3 regions of the Ruegeria sp. YTSC004 genome follow, and region 3 is predicted to be linked to each of the others. Evidence: riboswitches for the same ligand, from Rfam matches in the RefSeq annotation. Region 3 holds a riboswitch; each other region holds the start of a gene.

Region 1 (8,038 bases), on a different contig from region 3:
TTGCCTGATCATCTTGCGCAGGATTTTGTGGACCAGGAAAAGATGCGGATGGTGTTGCCGGACGAAACGCAATATCGAACCCGGTTTGCTGCAGTGACCAGAAAGCAACCTCAACCGACGCGGGTGACCAAACTGTTTCTGGAAGTATTGCAGAGCGAACATTCGAAACCCTGACAACTGCCGAGCTGGCACAACACGAGCCAACTGTGGTGAAAACGTGCTTCGACACATCCTGTAAAAGCCAGACGCGAAATCAGGTTCGCCTTTTTGGCGTTGCCAAAAGCTTGTGACTTTCCGCCACATCACTAGCTCTCGCCTTCATCTCACTTACATGCGCCTCACCAAAATGAGGCGGACAAATGATAGACGACGATCCCCAACCCGTAGGGTATTATAACGCGCACGATATATGGACCCTGGACCCAACGCCCGCGGACCAGTTGGTCTATGATGCCTTTGCCTCGGGCGTCGTCGATCTTCTGCAAGTGTTGGATGACAACAAGACCATGATGTCACGGGACGTTTACGCAAGACTGTTCGCCTCGCTGTTGGATCTTTCCCGAACTTTGGGAGAATACGAAGATGGATGGAAGCCGGACTAGGTGGCGATTACCAAGAACCCGCTGTTCCAATGCACGGTACAGGGTGGCGGTTCAGGCACCGCCCCGTACCTAAAGACTAGTTAGCTTGCGGTTGCGTTCCCAAGCGCGTTCAACAGAGTGTTCAGATTGTGCTGGAACATCGCGAGATAGCTGGTGGCCGGACTACCCCGTTCCGACAAGGCGTCTGAGAACAGCCGCCCACCAATCACGATGCCGGTTTCATCCGAGATTTGCTGAATCAAAGTAGGGCTTGTGATGTTTTCAACAAACAGCGCAGCAGCGCCATCAGCCTTCAGTTGGTCAATCAGAACAGCAAGATCCTTGGCTGATGGCTCCGCCTCGGTGTCGATGCCAACCGGCGCAAGGAAAGTCAGGCCGTAGGCGTCTGCCAGATAACCAAATGCGTCATGTGCAGTCACAACCGTGCGGCGATTGGCAGGCAGGCCTGCCAGCTTTGTCTTGGTTTCTGCATCCAGCGCCTCAAGCTGCGCAATATAGGCCGCAGCATTGGCAGCGATTTCTTCGGCGTGCTCGGGCATCGCCTCTGTCATCACGTCGGCAACATTGGTCACGTAAATCATGCCATTCGACAGCGAGTTCCAGGCGTGGGGGTCGATTTTGCCCTCGACTGTGACAGGCGTGATACCGTCGGTGGCAACGTGCACGGTTGCGTCAGTGCCCGATTCAGCGATCAGGGTATCGGACCATGTCTCAAAGCCCAGACCGTTGACAAAGATGATATCCGCCTGGGCAACGGCCTTCGCGTCTGCAACCGAAGGCTGATACACATGCGCATCCGCGTCCGGGCCCACGATTGTCGTAACCGTGGCCAGATCGCCGACGACCTCTTCGACCATGTCGCCGAGGATCGAAAAGCTGGCGACGATCTTGACGTTGCCTTCTGCCGCAACGGTCGGCAATGCAGCCAAAGCAAACGACACAGAGGCGATGCCGGTGTAGAGTGACTTTACAAGAGTCATTGTGCTCTCTCTTCTTGTTGAATTTGGGCAATGGGGATGTCTTTGGAAACAGACGGTTTGCGCATCCGTCTGCCAAAACCAAGGGGACCGAAAATGGCGGAGAACAGAAAGAACCCACCGGCAACCAAAACGATCGCCGGGCCGGATGGCGTGTCCGGGAACAGGTAGGACAGGGTCAGGCCGATCCAGCAGCTGGACAAGGCAAATACAAAGCCCAGGACCAGTTGCCCGGTGATCGTACTGGCCCAATAGCGCGCAGCGGTCGCAGGCAGGATCATCAAGCCAACGGCCATCAACGTGCCCAGCGTTTTGAATGCCGCCAGCAGGTTCAGAACCAGCAGCAGCATAAAACCCTGATCAACCAGCCACGGCCGGCGCGTTTGAGTTTCGAAGAAAACCGGATCACAGGTGCTGACAATCAGCGGACGAAGCAGAACGGCGAATGCCAACAATGTTACCGTCGCCACCCCTCCGACAAGGATCATCGACGCGTCGTCGATCCCAAGGATTGATCCGAACAGGAAGCTTTTTAGTGGGACTGCGGACCCTGCTGCAGACAGAATAAAGATACCCACCGCCAGTGCGATCAGATACAGCGAGGCAAGGCTGGCATCGCTGCGCAGGATCGTCCGGCGTGCGAGAAAGGCGGTCAAAATGGCGACGCCAACACCCGCGATAAGCCCTCCGACCAGCAGTGACATGACTGACAAGCCCGCCGTGACAAAGCCGATGACGATGCCTGGCGTAATCGCATGGGCCATGGCCTCACCAGCCAGCGATAGGCGACGCAGAACAAGAAATGCCCCAACCGGCGCGACCGAAGCCGACAAAACCGTGGTTGCCACAAAAGCGCGACGCATGAAGGCAAAGCTCCACATTTCGACGATCAGGTCATACATTGGCGTGCTCCGCTGTTGAATGGGTGCCACGGAACATCCAGGACGCCTGACTTTCCGAGAGGTATCCTTGCGCAACCAGCCGGTCTGGTGTCAGAACGTCATTCACCGGTCCATGGGTCGCCTCTTGCCCGCCCAAAAGCAGCGCGTGGCTGCAATAGTCCAGTACCGAGGAAAGATCGTGCACCACCAAAACCACCGCGCGCCCCTCATCGCGCCATCGGCGTATAATCGACAGCAGATGCGCCTCAGTACTTTGGTCGACGGCGGCAAACGGTTCATCCAGCAGGATCAGCGGCGCGTCCTGCATGATAACTCGCGCGAACAGCGCGCGCTGCAGTTGCCCGCCCGATAGCATATGCAGAGGCCGGTCAGCGATATCCAGTACCCCGGCCTCATCCAGCGCGGCGGCCATCCGGTCACGCGCCGCGGCGTCCAGCCCGGTACGATAACCAAAGCCGCGCCAGGCCCCCATCGCGGCAAGATCCCTCACACGGATGGGAAATCGGCGGTCGAATTCGGTCATCTGCGCCAGGTAACCGATGTCACCAGGACGGCCCTGCGGCCAAGTCAAACTGCCCGAAAGCGGATCCATCAAGCCCAGCAGCATCTTTACAAAAGTGCTCTTGCCCGACCCGTTCGCACCAAGAACGGCCAGGGTTGTCCCAGCCGCGATATCCATGGAGAGGCGGTGAAACAATGTCAGGTCGCGGTAGCCCAACGTCAGATCGCGGATTTGTAAAACGGCCGACATCAAATCACCGCGTAAATCGCGAGCCACAAGATCGCCGACAGCGCCAGAGCCCCCGCGACCAGCACCGGAACACTGAATTCCGTCAAGCACTTACCCCTTTGGGTGTCAGCTTTTTGCAATGACAACGGCAACGCCTCCTGTGTTCGGACAGGGGCAAAGCGAGCGCAAGTTCGTGCACGGTACGGACCGCTTGAAACATTGTCATCTCCCTCTGGGACACCCCGCCCAGGTTCATAAATTTCGGATGGCAGGTCTCCTGACTTGCGGGTCAAAGCTGTCCCGATCCTTCCCAGGCTATTGCCCAGTGGACGATCTCGGGTCGCTCGCCGCCTACAGTTGCGGGGGCAGTCACGGAATTGGTCTTTTCACAGAACCGCACCGTATTCCCTTTTATCCCTGACCGCAGAATACAGTCGGGAACCATCACGTGGACCAAATACGAATTGATTTGATTCGACAAGAGCGCGAACCAATCGGTGATGGCAATTTGTACCAGGCTCCAATCGGCCAAAAAAATTCTACGATAAGGGTGCTAGCAATGGCAGTGACTTCGCGGGGCTCACTCAGAAGTTTTCAGCCTGGGTCTTGCAACGACCGGAACGCATAAACCTGCCAATACTTTGTTCGATTGGCTGCGGCGGCTCAAAGTTCCTCGACACACTCTTGACGACAGATACGCTTCGAAAGCTCACAGGCCCGAGCACAAAATACAAGAGTGGGTTTTGATTAAATGCTGTAACGGAAAGAAATTGATGGCCTTCGCAGCATTGCAGTTTTACCAGTGGTTCTTTTTCATTCCGGCATAAGCCTGTTCAGTGGAGGTTTTTTTTGGCGTAGACGTTTTCTTCGTTATCAGCGGATATCTAATAACCTCTATTATCCTTGATGATCTTGGAAAAAATAGCTTCTTTCTTTTGAAGTTCTACGAGCGTCGGGACCGACGGATCTTGCCTGCCCTGAGTGTCGTCGTACTGGTGTGTATTCCTATCGCTTGGTTTACCATGCTGCCCGATCCACTGGAAAACTTCGGCCAGAGTGTCGTGGCCACGATGTTCTCTCTGAATAATGTTCTTCTCACGCTAACAAGTGGATACTGGGACCTCGCGTCCGAGTTCAAACCTCTGGTTCACACATGGAGCCTGGCAGTTGAAGAACAGTTTTACATAGTTTTTCCGCTTTTGCTTATGGCCCTGTACCCGGTACTTAAACACAGAACGGATCTGCTGGTTTGGGCTATCATCGGGTCCAGTTTCCTGGCGAGCGTACTGTTGGTTCAAACCCACCCGGAGAGCACATTTTATCTTCTGCATACACGCGCCTGGGAACTCGGATTCGGTGCATTGGGGGCATGTTGGGAAAATAAGCGCAAGGTTAGAGCGAGCAACAGTCTTTCGCTACTTGGCCTTATAGCGGTGATTGCATCTATGGTGATCTTTGACGGGACCATGCAACACCCGTCATACCTGACAGCCGTTCCGGTCGTCGGGTCTTTGCTCGTTCTCCTCTATGCAAAGGAAGGCACTTTTGTCGCCAAACTGCTGAGCATCAGAATTCTGGTTGGCATTGGCCTGATCAGCTACAGCCTGTATCTCTGGCACCAACCAATTTTCGCATTTGCGCGCATTGCGAGCTTTGAGGAACCCAGCCCGTATTTTCTTGCCAGCTTGATACCATTTGCATTCCTTTTGTCCTATCTGACCTGGCGTTTTGTCGAACAACCGTTTCGCAACAAAAACGCGATCTCTCTTTCACGCCTTGTTGTTTCGTGCACCGCAGTGACCGCAACGCTGTGTGCTGTTGGGCTTTCGCTGTATCTCGGCCAAGGCTTCCCTACACGCGTTTTCGACACGGATCGAGAGGTCGCAGCGGGGATGCACATTTGGTATAATCACCGCATCAGCCAATACGACGCAGATAAGTTTGATACGAACAGCGGCATCAACGTTTTGATTGTCGGAAACAGTCAGGCCCGTGATTTTGCGAATATTCTCATTGAGATGGGCATAATGAAGGATGCAAATCTAATTTATCGCGACGCGCTCAATGTTTGCGAGCCCAGGCTTTGGGACGATGACACAAAATCTTTGATACAAAATGCTGACGCGACTTTCTTGCCAATCGTCAACCTTTCTGGCGCTTGCAAACTCTTTCTTGAAAACGGGCTTGCCGCGCAACACAATATCGTCTTCGTCGGCCCCAAACACTTTGGTTACAATCTCAATGCATTCACCTTACTGCCCAGATATGGTCGGCCAAACTATACGACGAAGGTATTCGAAGAAATAGTTGAGGCAAACAGGCAGAATGCGTCGGTCATACCGGCTGGTTTGTATGTCGATATCATCAGCTACGCGACCACAAATGGGAATCAGATCCATGTTTTCGATCAAAATGGAGACATTATTTCTGCGGACCGAGTGCATATTACCCAAGCCGGAGCCCAATTCTTTGCTTTATTGATGAAAGACCATCCAGCGTTTGAGATCTTTTTCTAACGCTGGGTCTTCGCATGTTCTGTCCTGATCAAAAGAAACAGATATGTGCGGCTTTAAAGTCTAAAATGAGAGCGATGGCCTTCTTCCAAATCGAGTTGCCGGGTGGTGCCATTTCCTCAGCCTTCCCGACAATAGTCTCGATCCGATTACCCCGGCGTTTGCGGTCATCCGAAGTTTAGATCAGGGAAATGCGCGCCGGATGTAACAGTACTTCCGTCACGACGGCGGCCCGGCCCCAAAACAAATGCTGCCCCGCTGGAGGCACTTAGGGGGCAAAAGCCCCCACATTCTTCTCCCAAACATCGCCAAACAACCCAGCGGCAGGGCATTGCGTCCTCGAATTTGGCTCTGTGGCCCTAAACGTCACCAGCAAAACCGCCCCTTGACCTGACCGACCGGGTAGCAAGTCAAATCTGGCGATTTGAGATGCGATTGGGCTCTAAGCGACTCCGCAACCGCTTCGAGATGTGAAATTGGCAGGACATGCACGACATCATCGGAGTCGCATTTACAGACGCGTTGGGACGCATTCGTTACCTTATGCCTACATCCCGCTTTGGGTTTGAGCGGTTCAAGGACAGCCATGCACTGAGAAAAATTCTGGACAATTCGCGTTTCAAATCCGTTTCGGAGGTATACCCACACTCACAACTGTATCCTGTTGCTTCCACAATGCTTCCAGTCAGTTTGGACCTAACGCAAAAAGCCTCGCGTTATGCGAGGCTAAGTATTTGATATCCGACCTTAAAGTTTGGTTGCGGGAGCAGGATACCAACGATGTTTGCAGTCTCTGCTCTACAGTACCGCATAGGCGCAATTCACATTCTTGCTCAGGTTCTTCTTAGTCGCGTGATATGTGTCGAGACTGTTGCACTTATGCACTATCGTCCGCTTCGCGCTGGCAAACGGACATCCGACAGAAACAGTCAGATGACCGCTTCGAGCCCGGCCCGGTCATCGGTTTGGAAGTCTCGCTTGATGGCGCAGCAAATGACCGATTTCAGCCTGAGAAGATCTCTTCCTGATACGCGACTAATGCACTAGCAATACCAAAAAGGGGGCACGTGATTGAAAAAAAGCCGGCGCAAACGCGCCGGCCAGTCCAACAGGGAGAAGGCAGAGTTGACCTCTGCATTGTGCAGTTCACCACAGGGATTTGGCGTTAGTTGGACCCCATTTTGGATTATTGTACGGTTGTGGCTTCTTTGCCGACACATCAAAAAACTAATCTTCAAACGGTTGCAGCTCTGTCCGCAAGCCGGTCGTAGCCACGATCTAGGAGAGCGACCGTTTTTAGTGAGAGCGGTTGTTCCTGTTTGAAACCCCGAGTTTTCGGGGGTGAACGTCCGCTCAAATCCGCTAATCGGTCATCTGAGTAAATCCGTCAGGTGACTGCGTTGAGCCCTTAGTAACGAATGCTGCACTCGGAACCAATGTCAGTTACCGGGTCAGTGTGCTTTACGTCGGGTGGGATTGGGCGGCAGTGATATGCAAGCGCTATATTACGTATAGAAAGTCGTCGACCCGTGCTAAGGTCAAGCCTCCACAAGGAACTAATCTATGTACCGTGTCCGACTTTTTGCCACTCGCCACGCACGCACATTTGAATGGATCTACAAGCGTGTCGAGCAGGTCATGGTGGCGCTGGACCCCCTTATCGCAAAAATTGGCTACAACCGTGTCGAGCGCCCGATTGCCCTTATCGAGAAGGGAGTGAAGACACTTCTTTTCGATTGCAAAATGTGCGGCCAATGCGTGTTGTCCTCAACCGGCATGTCCTGTCCGATGAACTGCCCCAAACAGCTGCGCAATGGCCCCTGTGGCGGGGTGCGGCAGGGAGGGTATTGCGAGGTGAAGCCTGAAATGAAGTGCGTTTGGGCGCTGGGCTGGGACGGGGCCAGCCACATGAAAGACGGGGCCGCGAAGATCAGGGAGGTTTTGCCACCTGTCGATCGTAGTCTGCAAGGCTCTTCCTCGTGGTTGCGCGTAAGCCGCGAAATGGCGACACTGAACCGGGAAAAACGGGATGCGGCCCGCATGGCCCTTGCTGACGCCTTTCCAGAGGCACGATTGCAGGAACCAAGCTCGGCTCCTCTGGCAGACGAGCCACCCAAGGCCACGACCTCGGGGCGCGGCACATGAGCGATACCTCACCCATCGAAAACACCCTGCTGCCCTATGCCAAGCCGCCTGAGGGTCATGTCTCTCACAGTCGGCTTGAGCGTGTTTTGCGCTCGGGCCGCTTTGCCGTGACGGCTGAATTGAACCCGCCCGACAGCGCCAATGCGGCGGATGTTTTTGATGCGGCCCA
Region 2 (8,038 bases), on a different contig from region 3:
CGACACGACCGTCGTACAAACCCGGCGCAATTTCTTTAAGCTTTTGCGAGACATAGTCGTAGCTCAGCCCGTGAAACCCGTATCTGCGCACACCCTTCTCGTAAAAACGTTGCGGAAGGGCGAAAGTATCATTCACCCAAGGATGCGTCCGGTGAAACGCGGTATCGAAGCACGCAATCTGGGTGGTACCCGGAAAGGCTGCCGCGGCCGCCTTGATACCCGCAAGGCTGTAGGGTTGGTGCAAAGGTGCGAAGGGAATGAAACCGCTTAGCGTATCAAAGACGTGCTCGTCCACCACGACAGGTTCCGAATAGACTGGCCCGCCGTGAACGACGCGGTGGCCCACGGCCCGGACGTGAGTGTCCGGCAGGTATTCGCGGGTAAGTTCAAGAAACGCATTGATGGCCTCGTCATGTGTTTTAGCCCCAGACAGCTGGCGATCGACAGATCGCCCCCCCGCCGATTGGGCCAACAGGCGTGGGGCATCCCCCAACCGCTCGATCTGACCGCGCCAGCGCATACTGGGGCGTCGATCCTCGACCAGTTCGTACAACGCGAATTTCAACGAGGACGACCCGGCATTCAGTGCCAAAACATGTTCAGCCATGGATTTTGCCTTCATTCGCAATTGCATGCAGCGCCGCGACAGCACAAGACGCCAGCCGCGAAGCATCGTCATCTGCCCGAGATGTCAGGATAATCGGTGCCGCAGCACCTATCACGACGCCGGCAGCCTCGGCATGAGAGATATATGTCAGCTGCTTGGCTACCATGTTGCCGGCTTCGATATTCGGAACAACCAGAATGTCTGCGACCCCCGCGACCGGTGAGGTGATGCCTTTTGTCCGCGCGGCGTTCAGATCAACCGCATTGTCCATTGCCAGAGGGCCATCGACCAGCCCGCCGGTGATTTGTCCACGCTCGGCCATTTTCGACAACAGCGCCGCATCGACAGACGACGGTAAATGCGGGTTGATGGTCTCAACCGCCGACAAGACGCCAACCTTGGGCATCTCGATGCCAATAGAATGCGCAAGATGGATGGCGTTCTGAACAATATCGGCCTTGGTTTCGAGATCCGGTGCAATATTCACCGCCGCATCAGTAACCATGATGGGCCGGGACATGCCCGGCACGTCCATGACGAACACATGCGACAAGCGTCGCCCGGTCCTCAGGCCGTTTTCGCGGCGAAGAACGGCGCGTAGAAGGACATCTGTGTGCAAGTGACCTTTCATCAGCATCCGGGCCTTACCTTCAACGACCAGTCCGACCGCGCGTTGGGCGGCCACTTCGTGGTCTCGCGCTTCAATGATTTCCACTCCGGACAAATCGGCCCCAAGCTGGGCGGCAGCGGCGGTGATTTTGTCCGGGTCGCCCACCAAAATCGGAGTAATGATGCCGTTTTCCAACGCGAGCAATGCCCCGCCTAGCGAATTCGGCTCTTCCGGGGCGACGATCGCTGTGGCCATCGGGTCCAGAGGACGTGCCTTTTCCAACAAAGCGTCGAAGTGCCGGTGACGCTGAACGATCAGTCCCGGTACCTCGACCGAGTCGAAGGTCAAATGCCGCGACGGTGGCGTGACCTGTACGGTGCCGCTTAGGATCAATGCGTTATCCCCGACCCGGCGCACTTCGGCGGAACAGGTCAGGTCGCCGTCTTCACGCTTTTCTGTAACAGCCACAAAGGCAGTCAGTTCTTCGCCCGCCAAAACCGAAGCATGAAAACTCAGATCCGCCCGACGTGTTTGCGTACCGGCCCCCGGCAAGATGTTCCCAATGACTGCGGCCACCAGACCAGCAGGCCACAAAGCGGGCGCGACAGCCTCGGGGCGCCCATCTCCATCACCGTCATAGGCTGCCAGGTTCAGCGGGTTGTGGTCGCCCGAAGCGGAGGCAAACGCGTACAAGTCGTCCACGGTGCACAATCGGGTGACCTGCGCCTTGTCGCCTACCTTCAGTTGAGAATAGGTTCTGTTTTCTTGAATTTTCATCTTGCCTGGCTTTGTTTTTGAATGTGCGTTCGTCGTTTCAAACATTGGATGTTCGCCCCCCCCGGAACCAGAACATATCCACCTTTGCCCCTACATTTCTGCGATGCAGCGTAGTCAGATCGTTGGCAAATGACAAATGACCTCTGTGCGTGGGGCGCTGAGTATTATCGCTTGACCCAAAATCGGAACTCGGGCAAGCATCACCGCGATGGTTCCCTGTGGTTCGCCAAGGGATGAAAAGGGAATACGGTGAGGTTGCCAACAAGCGCCAAGTCCGTGACTGCCCCCGCAACTGTAAGCGGTGAGCGACGCCAAATACCCACTGACCCCAAATGGGTCGGGAAGGATGGCCAAGCCACGACCCGCAAGTCAGGAGACCTACCATCCGATGTTCAACCAACCCGGGGCGGGGCGTCCTGGAAGGAGGCTTTATGACACGTCTAAGACGTGATGACATGATTGGCACCTTCTGTCCGCGCTTGGCAACAGGCGGAGTGGGCCATGTCGATCAGTCCTGATCATTTCCTTCTGATTTGCGAGACCTGCGAGGGCTCTGACCGGGCGGATTCATTGCGCGCTGCGCTTGCAAGCAAGCTTCCATCCAGTTTTGGCATCCGCAGCGTTTCCTGCATGGCCGGTTGCGGTCGGCCCACAACCGTCGGGTTTCAGGCATTCGACAAAGCGCAGTACCTTTTCGGTGACATCCAATCGGCTGAGGACTTGGATGCTTTGGCCGAATTTGCACGTCAATACCATCGCAGCGGTGACGGTTGGACCAACGCATCGCAGCGCCCGCCTGCCCTTCTTGATAAGATCCTGGCGCGCCTGCCACGGCTAAAGCTGGAGACAAGCGCATGACCTGCGGAGCTTTCCTTGAGGCGCGCGGGCTGGAGTATTACGCCCTGAACGGCGACGTACTGCTGCAAAACGTCAATTTCGAACTGAATGAAGGGGCAACCCTGGCAATTGCGGGCCCAAACGGTGCGGGCAAGACAACGTTGCTGAATCTTTTGTGCGGCGGTGAAGAGATTGTGCTGGGGGACGTTTTGGTAAAGGGGCGCAGTCTTCGGCAGCTTTCGGCGATGGACCGCGCCCGAATGATCGCCGTAGTCAGTCAGCAGGAATCGCCGGACGGGCGTTTGTTTCTGCGCGACTACGTGGCCCTCGGGCAAATCCCGATCCGTGCCGACCGATCTGCCGCTGAGCACGCCTTGGAATTGGACCGCATCCTGAAACTGACCGGACTCGTCGCCCTCGCAGACAAACGGATGGCCGTGCTATCTGGCGGGGAACGCCAGCGTGCTCATATCGCAAGGGCGCTGGCGCAGAACCCCTCACTGCTGTTTTTGGATGAGCCGACGAACCATCTGGACCCGGACGCCAAGGGACGCATGCTGTCGTTGGTGGCCGAGCTGGGCATTACGGTCGTCATGATCGTCCATGATCTGGTCATGATCCCCGAATTCGCGACCCATGTCGCGTTGATGAAATCCACGCGCCTGACCGGTTTCGGCCCGGTGCACGAAGTGCTGACACCCGAAAGGGTCCGTGAAACGTTTGGTGTCGATTTTCTTAGCTTTCAGCACGAAGGCCGCATGATCCCGGCACTGGATATCCGAAGAACCACTACCTCAAACTAGGAAAAACAACATGAACAAAACTCTCTGGTGCGCAGCACTGATCAGCGGCCTTGCAAGTGCCGTAACAGCGCACGAGATCACTGTCGACAATTGTGGCGAGCCGATGGTGTTTGAAACTCAGCCCGAGCGGCTGGTCGTGCACGACATGAACATGACCGACATGGCTTTTGCACTGGGTTTGCAGGACAAGATCGTGGGCCTGACGGGCATCACCGGCTGGTACAAAACCAGCCCCGAGTTTGAAACCCTGCGCGGCGACATCCCGGAACTTGCGCCCAAGTATCCAACAGTAGAAAATCTGGTCGCTGTCGAACCCGACCTTTTCTTTGCGGGCTGGTACTATGGCATGAAGCCGGGCGGTGACGTGACCCCCGACACGCTTGCGCCGTTTGGCATCAAAACGATGATCCTGACGGAAAGCTGCGTACATCTGGATAAGGATCGCCCCGAAGCCAGCATGGACTTGCTGTTCACGGACGTCCTTCGCTTGGGCAAAGTCATGCGCGTTGAAGACAAGGCAGAAGAGCTGGTTTCCGGCTGGAAAGAGGAACTGTCCGCAATTGAAACACAGACAGCCGACCTGCCGAAACCCCGCGTTTTCCTGCTGGACGGCCCCGCCGATGCCCCGTTTACGGCTGGCAAGTTTGCCATTCCCGACGCGATGATTGCTGCCGCTGGCGGCGAGAACGTCACCCATGACATGGACACCAGCTGGGGACGTTCCTCGTGGGAGGCTGTCGCCGCTTCGAACCCGGAATTCCTGGTTTTACTTGATTATCAAACTGGAAATGGCGCCGCAGATACCTTCAAGTTCCTAAAGGACCATCCCGTGATGTCTCAGACGGACGCGGTCAAGAACGAACGCTGGATTGGTCTGCGCTACGAGGAACTGACACCCGGACCGGCAAATATCGAAGCAATTTCGAAAATGGCCAAAGCCATGCACCCGGGCCTGAACTGATATGGGCCGACTTGGCCTTACACTCTTGCTGGGGGCGGCTGTATTGGCCGCCCTTTTGCTAACCTCAACGGTCTACGGGACCACATCCATTCCGGCCTCTGACGCACTGGCGGGTGTCTTATTGGGCACGGGGATGGTGGAAGGGGAAATGTCTCCGCTCCACCGCATCGTGTTTGACCTGCGCTTACCACGCGCGCTGTTTGCCGCCGTGATCGGTGCCGGGCTGGGCATCGTCGGCGTTGTCCTGCAAACCACCACACGCAACGATCTGGCGGACCCGTTTCTGTTCGGCCTGTCCTCTGGCGCTGCGGCGGGAGCAGTCTTTGTCATTACAGTAACCGGAGATGTGCTGGGCTTTTGGACCCTGCCACTGGCCGCGTTTTTTGGAGGGCTTGTCGCGTCAGGCATTGTGCTGGCTTTGGTTCATGGGCTGCGCACAAGCGCGCCCGAAAAACTGATCCTCGCGGGGCTTGCAGTTTCGTTTTTGTTTTCAGCTATTACCAATTATCTGATTTTCGCGGGCGACAGCCGTGCGGCCCATTCTGTTATCTTTTGGATGCTTGGGGGTTTGGGTCTTGCCCGGTGGGAGACATTCCCTCTGGTCTGCGCAGGTTTAGCATTGATCCTCGCCTATGCGATGTACCGCAGCCGCTGGCTTGATGCGCTGCTGACTGGTGATTTGACGGCCGCCACCCTAGGTGTGCCCGTTCAAGGCTTGCGGTTCCGGATGTTCTTCGTGGCCGCTCTTGCGACTGCTGTGTTTGTGTCCGTTGCGGGTGTGATCGGTTTTGTCGGCTTGATGGTTCCCCACATCGCGCGCGGTATCGCAGGGCCATTGCACAGCCAGCTTGTGCCTACCGCCGCCATTGTTGGGGCAGCGTTGCTTACAGGTTCGGATATACTGAGCCGTCTGTTGCTTGCCCCGCAAGAGCTGCCTGTTGGTATTGTCACGACATCGCTGGGATCGGTTTTTGTCTTTCTTCTGTTGATCCGAACCGCTCGACCTCGGCGCTGATCGCCAAAGGTCGCATAGGTGCAAAAGTTTAAGTTTCCCAAATGACTAATAATAATCGGGCAAAATGACCTAAATCAAAAAAGAACCCCACAGATCACGGTATGCGATACACTCGATTACAGGAATCGAGTGTAGCCAGGTCGCATGCAATGCAACAATTGACCAGCCGACGCGCGTTTCTAAGCGCCAAAATTAGACCAGAGGACGGCAATATCGCCAGACCTCCGGGCTCGGTTGAGCTGTGCTTTGTTGAAACATGCAGCAAATGTGGTGATTGCGCAGATACTTGCCCCGAAGATGCGATCGTCATCGGGACAGATGGATATCCCCGCTTCCAGCCCACTGACAATCCCTGCACCTTCTGCGGTGACTGCGCCCGTATTTGTCCAACCGAAGCGATATCGATTGACCGTTTGCCAGATTGGCCATGGCGCGCCGCGCTGACAGCGGACACCTGCCTATCTATGAACGGCATCAGTTGCCGCATCTGTCAGGACAATTGCGAACAAAGCGCGATCCGTTTCAAACTGATGACCGGCGGCCGCGCAGAGCCGGTGCTTGACCTTGATACATGCAACGGCTGCGGGATTTGCCCAAGTTTATGTCCCGCCGATGCCATTGCGCTGGAACGCCAACCTCAACCACAAATGGAAGCTACTCAATGAACATCTGCGGTTGTCTCGCCCATGTCGCACCTGATCACACGAGCGCAGCAGCGCGCGTGATGAAGGGCACGCCGGGTGTCGAAATTCACGCTGAAACGGAAGATGGCCGATTTGTTGTCGTCGTCGAAGACACGCCATCACGCCTTGCGTCCGAGATCATCATGGATCTGCACCAGATCCCGGGCGTCATCTCACTGACACTGACTTATCACCATTTCGAGGATCCCGCGGACGCCCATCCGCAGCCCGATGCTCCAAGCCCAACCCCCAGCCGGAGGCCCACGCAATGACACATTCTGAATCCCGTCGGACTTTTCTCAAGGCCTCAGCGGCCGCAGCAACGGCGTCTGCCGCTGGTATTCCGCTGGCGGTCGGTCAAGCCAATGCCCAGGCCGGAGCGCCGGACATCCGCTGGGACAAGGCGGCCTGTCGGTTCTGTGGTACAGGCTGCTCTGTTCTGGTTGGCACCAAAGAAGGTCGCGTCGTTGCGACGCAAGGCGACCCCGACGCGCCCGTGAACCGAGGATTAAACTGTATCAAAGGCTATTTCCTGTCCAAGATTATGTACGGCAAGGATCGACTGACCACGCCTTTGCTGCGCAAGACCAACGGCGAATACGACAAAAACGGCGAGTTCGAACCAGTCAGCTGGGACGAAGCCTTCGATGTTATGGCCGCAAAATGGAAAGAAGCGCTGGCCAAGAAAGGCCCAACCAGCGTTGGCATGTTCGGATCCGGTCAATGGACGGTTTGGGAAGGCTATGCGGCTTCCAAACTTATGAAAGCCGGGTTCCGGTCCAACAACATCGACCCCAACGCCCGGCACTGCATGGCCTCGGCCGTCGTAGGTTTTATGCGAACCTTCGGCATTGATGAGCCGATGGGGTGTTATGACGACTTTGAGCACGCGGACACCTTCGTGCTGTGGGGCTCGAACATGGCTGAGATGCACCCGATCCTGTGGTCGCGCCTGACAGACACGCGCCTGACCAAGCCGGGATGTGAGGTGCATGTGCTGTCCACTTTTGAACACCGCTCGTTCGAACTGGCGGACAACGGCATTGTTTTTGAACCGCAAACCGATTTGGCGATCCTGAACTACATCGCCAACTACATCATTCAAAATGGCGCGGTAAACGAAGACTTCGTGAAGAAACACGTTAACATCACCAAAACCGCCACCGATATCGGCTATGGCTTGCGCGACAGCAACGCGCTGCAGCAAGAAGCCGAAAATCCGAACTCGGGCAAAATGGAACCGATCAGCTTCGAAGAATACGCCGAAGCCGTCGCGCCCTACACGCTGGAATACACCTCTGAACTGTCGGGTGTCCCCGCAGACAAGCTGGAAAAACTGGCCCAGCAATACGCTGACCCCAACCGTAAAGTGATGAGCTTGTGGACCATGGGCTTCAACCAGCACACCCGTGGGTCCTGGGTGAATTCGCTGATGTATAACGTGCACTTGCTGGTGGGCAAGATTTCCGAACCCGGCAACTCTCCCTTCTCGCTGACGGGTCAACCGTCGGCCTGTGGCACGGCGCGTGAGGTGGGGACCTTTGCCCACCGTCTGCCGGCGGACATGGTTGTTACGAATGATAAGCACCGCGAAATCTGCGAAACCGCCTGGAACATCCCCGAGGGCACTATTCCTCCCAAGCCCGGCTTCCACGCCGTGTTGCAGCACCGCAAACTGAAGGACGGCGAACTGAATGCCTATTGGGTCCAGTGCAACAACAACATGCAAGCCGCGCCCAACATCA
Region 3 (8,038 bases):
GGCATTCGCGGGCGGTGGCAGCCACCTGCTGCATTACGTCCGACAGGGGCGTCAGCAGCAGGGCGCGCTTTCGGATCAGGTGCAGCACTGCGCGGCGGGCCGAGCGGGGCCCGAGGCCGGGCAGTTTGGCCATCAGGTCGATCAGATTGTCGATATCGCTGTTCGAACTCACGGCGTGCGCTCCTGCAAAAGGGCCGGACAGGGGTGCCCGGCCTTTGGGTCGTCAGGAGTGTCTATCAGAACGGCAGCTTGATGTCTGCGGGCAGACCCATGCTTTCGGTCAGCCTTGCCATCTCGGCCTGAGAGCGCTCGGCCGCTTTGGTTTGCGCGTCCTTGATAGCGGCCAGAATCAGATCTTCGACAACTTCCTTATCGTCGCCGTTGAAGATCGACGGATCGATGTCCAAACCCTTCAGCTCGCCTTTTGCGGTGGCGGTGGCCTTCACCAGCCCCGCACCGGATTCGCCCACAACCATCATGTTGTTCAGCTCTTCCTGCATATCCGTCATCTTGGTCTGCAAATCCTGTGCGGATTTCATCATCTTGGCCATATCGCCCAGACCGCCGAGTCCTTTGAGCATTTACTGTCTCCTAAATTGTGATCGCCTTAGGCGAACATATACAGCGTAAAGTGTCATCGACGCACATAGCGCAATTGTCAGCCCTATGAACAGGCTGGAATGACCGATGCACCCGATGTCTGCCGCCGATCTACGCGAGTCATCCATCAAGTCGTCGACAAAAATGTGAGCCGCCCAAATCGCCCAAGCGAAGGACGTCGCCAATGCGGTCCATAGGTTTCCGCGCCAGATTGCTATAGCAGACAACACCAGCAAGACCATGGATACCGGATGCAAGGTGAGAGCGACTGCTTCGACCAATTCGCTAACCGGTTCGCCATCCCAGCCAGGGTTAAATGCTTCGCATGCTTCGTAGTAGACCGCATCGATGTGTGCAAAGTGCAGCTGTTAATCCTCCTCGAACGGGTCCCATTCGTCTTCGACCTCAGGCAGGGCTTCGGTTTCTACCTTGGCGGCGCGTTCTTCCGGGGTTTCGATCCGTTTGATGCGCGCTTTGGGAAACTGCATCAGAACGGCTTGAACCAATGGGTGTTGTTCGGCCTGCGCTTTCAACGCCAGATCAGCCGCGTCTCGAACCTCGGCGATTGTTGCTGCGTCCCCGTCGGCCACGATTGAGACAGCCCATCGGTTTCCGGTCCAGCGTTGCAAGGCTGAACCAAGCCTTTGCGCCAGATCGGTCGGCGCTTTGTCCGTTGGCGTGAACTCGATCCGTCCCGGGGAATACGAGACGAGACGCACACCGTTTTCGACCTCAACCAACAGTTTTACGTCCCGGTTGGTGCGGATCAACTCGACCACGTGTTCGAAGGTTGGATAGCGTGCCAGCGCGGTCTGGATGTCCTGAGCAAGCGCTGCGGTGGGTGCCCCTGCCGGCCCGCGCTGGGCCGAGAGATGCGTAGAGGAAGTCGCCTGCGTAGGTGCATGAGTTGGCACAGCCACACCACCGCCAGGTCCCCCGTTCGGTGGGGGTGGAGGCGCATCCTGTAGTCGTTTGATAAGTTCTTCGGGGCTTGGCAAATCGGCCACATGAGTCAGACGAATGATTGCCATTTCGGCGGCCATCATCGCGTTGGGTGCTGCAGAGACCTCCTCCAGCGCTTTCAGCAACATCTGCCACATCCGCGTCAACACCCGCATCGGCAGCGCCTCGGCCATCTGTTGACCGCGCGCACGTTCATCCGGTGAGACGGTGGGGTCATCGGCGGCATCGGGCGTGATTTTGACCACGGAAACCCAATGGGTGATCTCGGCCAGATCGCGCAGCACGGCCAGCGGGTCGGCCCCTTCGGCATACTGGCCGCTCAACTCAGTCAATGCCCCAGCCGCATCGCCACGCAGGATCATGTCCATCAGATCCAGCACGCGCCCGCGATCTGCAAGGCCCAACATTGCCCGAACCTGATCGGCGCTGGTTTCCCCTGCACCATGTGAGATCGCCTGATCCAACAGCGAGGTCGCATCGCGGGCAGAGCCTTCGGCCGCACGTGTGATCAAAGCAAGCGCGTCTTCGGCGATCTGTGCGTTTTCCGCCGCGGCGATCTTGTTGAGCAGACCGATCATATCTTCGGGTTCGATCCGCCGCAGGTCAAACCGCTGGCAGCGCGACAGCACTGTCACCGGGACCTTGCGGATTTCGGTCGTCGCAAAGATGAACTTCACATGCTCAGGCGGTTCCTCGAGCGTTTTGAGCAGCGCATTGAAGGCGCTGGTCGACAGCATGTGAACTTCGTCGATGATGTAAATCTTATAACGCGCACTGGCGGCACGATATCGGACACTGTCGATAATCTCGCGAATGTCGTTCACACCGGTCCGGCTGGCGGCGTCCATCTCCATCACGTCGACATGGCGTCCTTCCATGATGGCCACACAATGTTCGCACTGGCCGCAAGGTTCGGTCGTTGGCTTGCCTTCGCCATCGGGGCCGATGCAGTTCATACCTTTGGCGATAATCCGGGCAGTGGTGGTTTTGCCGGTGCCGCGAATACCGGTCATGATAAAGGCCTGCGCGATCCGATCCGCTTCGAACGCGTTTTTCAGCGTGCGTACCATTGCGTCCTGTCCAACCAGATCAGCAAAGGTTTCGGGGCGGTACTTGCGGGCAAGAACCTGATAGGCGGGGCTGGGCGTTTCGGTCATGTCTGCTCTGTCAGATTCGTGTCAGAAATGCAGCGTAGAGACCCGGGCCGCCCACGTCCACAGCAGGCTTTGTGGAATTTCGGTTTGGACAGCGTCTGTAAGCGGGATAAACCAGCTGTCAAAATTTGGTGGGCCGGTGGCAGTAGGAGCATTAGCTTTGGCAAAATTTGCGATCTACGCGCTGCCTGTTGGCTCAGGCATCTTGGCGCTGTCCCCCTTGCCGGGCGGCGGCGGTGGGTATGTCGACGATCTGAGGGTGATACAGGACTGGAACCCTGATCTGGTGATTTCAATGACCACCGAGGCCGAGATGCGGCAGGTCGGCGCAGGCGGTTTTGGTCGAGACGTTCAAAGCAGGTCCGCGACCTGGGTGCATCTTCCGGTCGAGGATTTTGGCACACCGCCCCTGCCAATCGAAACTCTTTGGCCCCAAGCCAGCGCAGCCGCCCGGCAGGTTCTGTCCGACGGTGGACGCGTGCTGGTGCATTGCCGGGGCGGTTGTGGGCGGTCGGGGATGGTCGCGCTGAGGCTCATGGTGGAAAGCGGCGAAGATCCAAACCACGCGCTAAACCGGCTGCGCTTGGCCCGACCATGCGCGGTGGAAACGGATGAGCAGATGGCTTGGGCCATGAAACCGGCCCAGAGCGATCAGTGAACTAGGATCAGGCCGTGGCTTGTTGAACAACCTGATGCGATGGACGCGGTGCAAGGGCCGATGCCTGAAGCATGGCGCAAGGCAAGGCCGCCAAAACACCAGCAGGCAGAGTGGAAAAGTCAGGGCCGAACATCATATCGGCGTATTCGTCCAGCGTGTCGGCTGAGTCGCCTGTGTTTGCCCCGCAATAGACCCTGATCCGGGCCGGGCTGGCGCGAAACCGTGCGGTGCAACCCTCATCGCAATGGGTCAGTTCGCTGGAGCCGTCCACCTCAAATTCGCTGGTCGTCATTGGTCGTGCTGTTGCCATCGCCTCGGCCAATGACCGAGCCATTTGGGCCAATGCGGGGCAGGTTTTCCCCGTTTTCTGGCACAGGGTGGCGGTGAATTCGTGGGTCGTTGTCTTCCAGATCATAATGCGCCCTCCGCGCGGTGAGCGGGGGACGTGGAACAGGGAACTCAGCGTACTGAAGGCCTGCCCGGACACCCCGCCCGAGTTTCGGTTTTTACTTTGATGGCAGGTCTCCTGACTTGCGGGTCATTGCTTTGCCGACCTTCCCAGCCTTTCGGCCAGTGGTATTTCGGCATTGCTTACCGCTTACAGTTGCGGGGGCAGTCGCGGCCTTGGTCCGTTCCGGCTTTGCCGGGCTGGACCGCACCGAGTTCCCTTTTCATCCCGCCCCAATATAAGGACGAGAACCATCACCTCATCGCTAGCGGTTGTAGGTGGCTTGAGTCAAGCGGGCTGTTTTCCATCGTTCAAGTGGACGCTTGGTCACTTTGAAAATCTGTTGACTCTAGTCGCGCAAAAGCGCCGATATGCCATATGTGAACCGAATAGTTCAGATGCTTGCGAGGGCACCATGTTGGACAACACTCCGGTCGTTTTGACCGAAGACTTCACGTTTTCTGCCGGAGAGGCCGAACTGTCGGCACGGCTGTATATGCCTGCCTCGGCACCTGATGTGGCGGTTGTAGTCCATGCAGCCACAGGCGTACCGCGCGACTATTACCAGCATTTTGCGCGGTGGTTGGTGGAAGAACAGGGTATGGCCTGTCTGACCTATGACTATCGCGATTTTGGCCACTCTCTACACGGGCGCCTGCGCGATTCGCAGGCCACGATGGCTGACTGGGCGTTGATCGACATGCCCGCTGCTCGCGCTGAAATGCGACGCAGATTTCCCGCCGCCCAGCAGTGGAGCATTGGCCATTCGGTGGGTGGAATGCTGGGGCCAATTCAGCCCGATATTGAGCAGATCGACCGGATGATCTGTGTCTGTTCAGGTTTGGTGACGGTATCCGACCACCCCTGGCCGTATCGCGCACTGGCGACAATGTTCTGGTATGCCCACCCGCCATTGCTGGTTAAGGCATTGGGATACCTGCCGGGCAAGGCACTTGGGTTCGGCTCGGACCTTCCGGCACGTGTCTACTGGCAGTGGCGTAAATGGTGCACCGCTGCGCTGAGCTACGTGCCGGATATCGGCAAAAGCCTTCCAGACGCCCGTTGGTCCGCGTCGGAAACACCTGTTGATCTGTTCACAATGGACGATGATCAGGTGGTGCCCCCGAACGCGGTTTGGCGCCTGGCCGATCTTTACGGTCCCAAAGCCCGCCGGCATCAGTTGTCGCCGAAAGACTTTGGATTGGCCGAGGTCGGTCACATCGGCGCATTTGCGCGCCGAAATGCAAACATATGGCCCCGGTTGATCGCCTGAGTCGGTATTTACAGATTTTTGCGGGATTTCTTGTCCTGCATCACCGATCGTACCATCTTACCAAAGGCCTTGTCGCGCGCACGAGACTGCGCCACGGTTTCCGAGTTCCTTTCATCCTCGCGCCGCAGTTTTCGCCAACGCTCTAGCCGCTCTGTGTCAAGGGATCCGGTGGAAATCGCATCCTGCACAGCGCATCCCGGCTCGGCCTGATGCTGACAATCGGAAAAGCGGCAGGTTTGGGCCAATTCCAGAATGTCGGAAAAGACCTCATCGACGCCATCTTGTGCATCCAGCAACCGCAAAGCCCGCATGCCGGGTGTATCGACCAGCCAGCCTCCGTTCCGCATCGGATGCAACGCGCGGGCAGTTGTCGTGTGCCGCCCGCGCGCGTCGTCCTCGCGAATACCGGACGTTGCCTCATCCAGACCAGTCATGGCGTTGACCAATGTTGTCTTGCCGACACCGGATGAGCCGACCATTGCGGCAGTCTGCCCGGTGGAGCACCAGGACAGAACTTGCTGCACGTCCAGGGCATCCAAAGCATTGATAGCCAGCACGGTCAAAAACGGAGCCAGCGACTCGGCTGCTTTGGAGAAATTATCAGGATCGGCGCAGGTATCGGCCTTGGTTAGAACGATCACCGGATAGCACCCGGCCTGGTGTGCCAAAGCCAAATACCGTTCCAGTCGGGCCAGATTGAAGTCAGCATTGCAGGAACTGACGATGAACAGCACATCCACATTAGCAGCAATCAACTGAGCCTGGGCCCCGGTTCCGGCGGCGCGGCGTTTCAAAAGGCTGCGGCGTTCCAGCAGCTGTTGAACGCGGTTATGATCATCCGCCAATACCCAGTCGCCGACGGCGAAGTCGCCCGTCGGCTGGGCCAGGGTGAGCAGAGGTGTTTCACCGTTGATGTTTGCACCGATCAGACGATCACGGTGAACGGCTGTGATGCGAAAGGGAACGCACGAAGGATTGGCCGCATGTTGGGCGGCAAAGTGTGAGGACCATCCCAGGTCCGAAAGTGTAAAAGACATTGTTCTGCCTGTGTTCAGGTACAGCAATCCGTCTGGATGGCGGTCGCGCATCCAGCGGTAATGTGTTCAGGCAGGTGTGAGGGTCGGCCTCAGAAACGCTTTGCCTGAAGGGTTTTTGCTACAATCATAAAAGCCCTCCTGCGGCTAGCGGTTCAAGTAAGTGAGAGGTTGGACATCGACCCAAGCGGGGCTCGTTGTGGCTGCTTCCTTCCGGACCTGACCAGGTTGGCGAGGCGCTCGCCCGCGCCAACCTCTCGAATTTTGATATAGGGAAGACACGCAGAGATGACAACCCGTCACAGTGACAGTTGTATGTGCAAAAACCCCTCGGCATCCGTGCCAGCCAGCTTTGGGCTGAACTCTGCGATGTCCGCGAGATGACGCTGTGCCTTTGGACCGGTCTTCAACAGGACAGTGGACCCTGGCATGGGCGCAAAACGGAATGGGCAGGGACCTTGTTCCAGCGATTCTGTGGGCATTGCACCGGTCAGGTAGCCCTTCAACGCGTGTTGGATCGGCAAGGCTGGAACGTTGATGACTTCGGCGTCTTGTATGAACGGAAAATGTCCACCGCCGCTGGCGCGGTAATTGTTCAGTGCAACGACAAAGCGGTGTTCGGCCGTCACTGCGTGGCCCTGGAAACGAAGATCTGAGATGCGCCGGTATGCCGGATTTACCAGTCGCCCTTCCGCATCGAACCGAGGCGGTACGCTGAGGTCGATCACGTAGCTTAGCCCGAACAGAACATCGAAATTGTGTCCGGCTCGATCAGGATTGACCAATTCAGTTTGCGCGCCGGGTTTCACCTGATTGAAAACGCCCGCAGACATTTCAAGCCAATCTCTGATGTGCTCTCCTGACACCGCGACCGAACGAAGTTCGTTTGGAAAGATGTTCAGATCGGCCACGTGGCGCATGCGCATTACGCCCGCAGGAATGTCCGAGTAAAAGCGAGGCCCGGCGCGACCGCCGAATTTCGAAGGCGCTACGGCAGACAGCAATGGTGTCGCTTCATGGGGTGTGCCCTTCAGGATCTGGCGCACGGCCGAAGCCTGTGCTGCGGCCACCATCGCAAGCCCTCGATCCTTGGCGCAAAAGCTGAAATAGCTGTGCAGGTGCTGATCCGTATGCCCAATCGGTTCGTCGGCCCGTTTTCGTGTTGCGGAATGCACATCCGAAAATAGCGCCACCAACAGCGTGTCTTCGGCCGAAGGTTCAGCACCTGAGACCGGGCGCAGTTCAGTGCGATGAGCCGCGACCGACCAGCCCTTTTCTGCCGAGGCAAACAGCGTCAGATCAATCACGCCAAGATGAGATCCGGCAGATCCCGGCATGACAACAGGTGTGCCATGCACCATACCGCCAGTGGCATCGACGTGTTCCAGCCCAGCGTGTGACTTCCCCGGCAAGGTCAGATGCGTGTGCCCGGCGATGATGGCGTCAATGCCTTCAATCGCGGCAAGGGGGATTATCGCGTTTTCAAGATCGGGCGCGGGGTCGACGGACCCCAGCCCCGTATGGGCAAGCGCGATGATCACGTCGCAGCCGTGGGATCGAAGCTCTGACACTTTAATGCGCGCGCAGGTCAGAATGTCGTCTATCCGGACGTCATTACCCAGCCGATGAGATTCCCAATTCCGGGTCTGCGGCGGAACGACCGAGAAGACGCCGACGGTTAGCGAGGCTTGGTGCCCCGCGACCTCAACCCGGCGGGTTAGAACTGCCTGATCCTGCCAGACCTCGTTGGCACCCGGGCGATGAACATTGCTGCAAACCACCGGACAGGGGGCCTGCGAAAGGATGCGGTCCAGTATATCTTGACCGAACCCGAAATCATGATTGCCCAACCCGATCGCATCATACTCTAACGCGCCAAAGGCCTGCATCAGCGCATGCGGCTTATCA

The links. Region 3 has a riboswitch for cobalamin ahead of AC2FFP_RS15445 (hypothetical protein). Riboswitches for the same ligand answer to the same signal wherever they lie in the genome.
Region 1: another riboswitch for cobalamin. It lies ahead of AC2FFP_RS22085 (metal ABC transporter ATP-binding protein); the one in region 3 lies ahead of AC2FFP_RS15445 (hypothetical protein).
Region 2: another riboswitch for cobalamin. It lies ahead of AC2FFP_RS12705 (DUF1636 family protein); the one in region 3 lies ahead of AC2FFP_RS15445 (hypothetical protein).

What each region holds. Positions count from the first base shown of each region.
Region 1 is NZ_JBXWMJ010000021.1:9,188-17,225, forward strand. It holds gene AC2FFP_RS22065 (LysR family transcriptional regulator) at 1-174, shown strand, start outside; gene AC2FFP_RS22070 (hypothetical protein) at 360-602, shown strand; gene AC2FFP_RS22075 (metal ABC transporter solute-binding protein, Zn/Mn family) at 683-1,582, opposite strand; gene AC2FFP_RS22080 (metal ABC transporter permease) at 1,579-2,481, opposite strand; gene AC2FFP_RS22085 (metal ABC transporter ATP-binding protein) at 2,474-3,322, opposite strand; cobalamin riboswitch at 3,462-3,672, opposite strand; gene AC2FFP_RS22090 (acyltransferase family protein) at 4,048-5,727, shown strand; gene AC2FFP_RS22095 (methylenetetrahydrofolate reductase C-terminal domain-containing protein) at 7,288-7,869, shown strand; gene AC2FFP_RS22100 (methylenetetrahydrofolate reductase) at 7,866-8,038, shown strand, end outside.
Region 2 is NZ_JBXWMJ010000006.1:149,969-158,006, reverse strand. It holds gene AC2FFP_RS12715 (acetate/propionate family kinase) at 1-607, opposite strand, end outside; gene AC2FFP_RS12710 (bifunctional enoyl-CoA hydratase/phosphate acetyltransferase) at 600-1,994, opposite strand; cobalamin riboswitch at 2,189-2,394, shown strand; gene AC2FFP_RS12705 (DUF1636 family protein) at 2,496-2,852, shown strand; gene AC2FFP_RS12700 (ABC transporter ATP-binding protein) at 2,849-3,634, shown strand; gene AC2FFP_RS12695 (ABC transporter substrate-binding protein) at 3,645-4,595, shown strand; gene AC2FFP_RS12690 (FecCD family ABC transporter permease) at 4,597-5,610, shown strand; partial or broken gene AC2FFP_RS12685 (4Fe-4S dicluster domain-containing protein) at 5,712-6,014, shown strand; gene AC2FFP_RS12680 (4Fe-4S dicluster domain-containing protein) at 6,075-6,275, shown strand; gene AC2FFP_RS12675 (chaperone NapD) at 6,272-6,565, shown strand; gene napA (nitrate reductase catalytic subunit NapA) at 6,562-8,038, shown strand, end outside.
Region 3 is NZ_JBXWMJ010000008.1:143,516-151,553, forward strand. It holds gene recR (recombination mediator RecR) at 1-172, opposite strand, end outside; gene AC2FFP_RS15430 (YbaB/EbfC family nucleoid-associated protein) at 237-581, opposite strand; gene AC2FFP_RS15435 (DNA polymerase III subunit gamma/tau) at 969-2,720, opposite strand; gene AC2FFP_RS15440 (protein-tyrosine phosphatase family protein) at 2,878-3,375, shown strand; gene AC2FFP_RS15445 (hypothetical protein) at 3,383-3,790, opposite strand; cobalamin riboswitch at 3,875-4,094, opposite strand; gene AC2FFP_RS15450 (alpha/beta hydrolase family protein) at 4,239-5,096, shown strand; gene rsgA (ribosome small subunit-dependent GTPase A) at 5,105-6,133, opposite strand; RNA gene ffs (signal recognition particle sRNA small type) at 6,292-6,390, opposite strand; gene AC2FFP_RS15465 (bifunctional 2',3'-cyclic-nucleotide 2'-phosphodiesterase/3'-nucleotidase) at 6,430-8,038, opposite strand, start outside.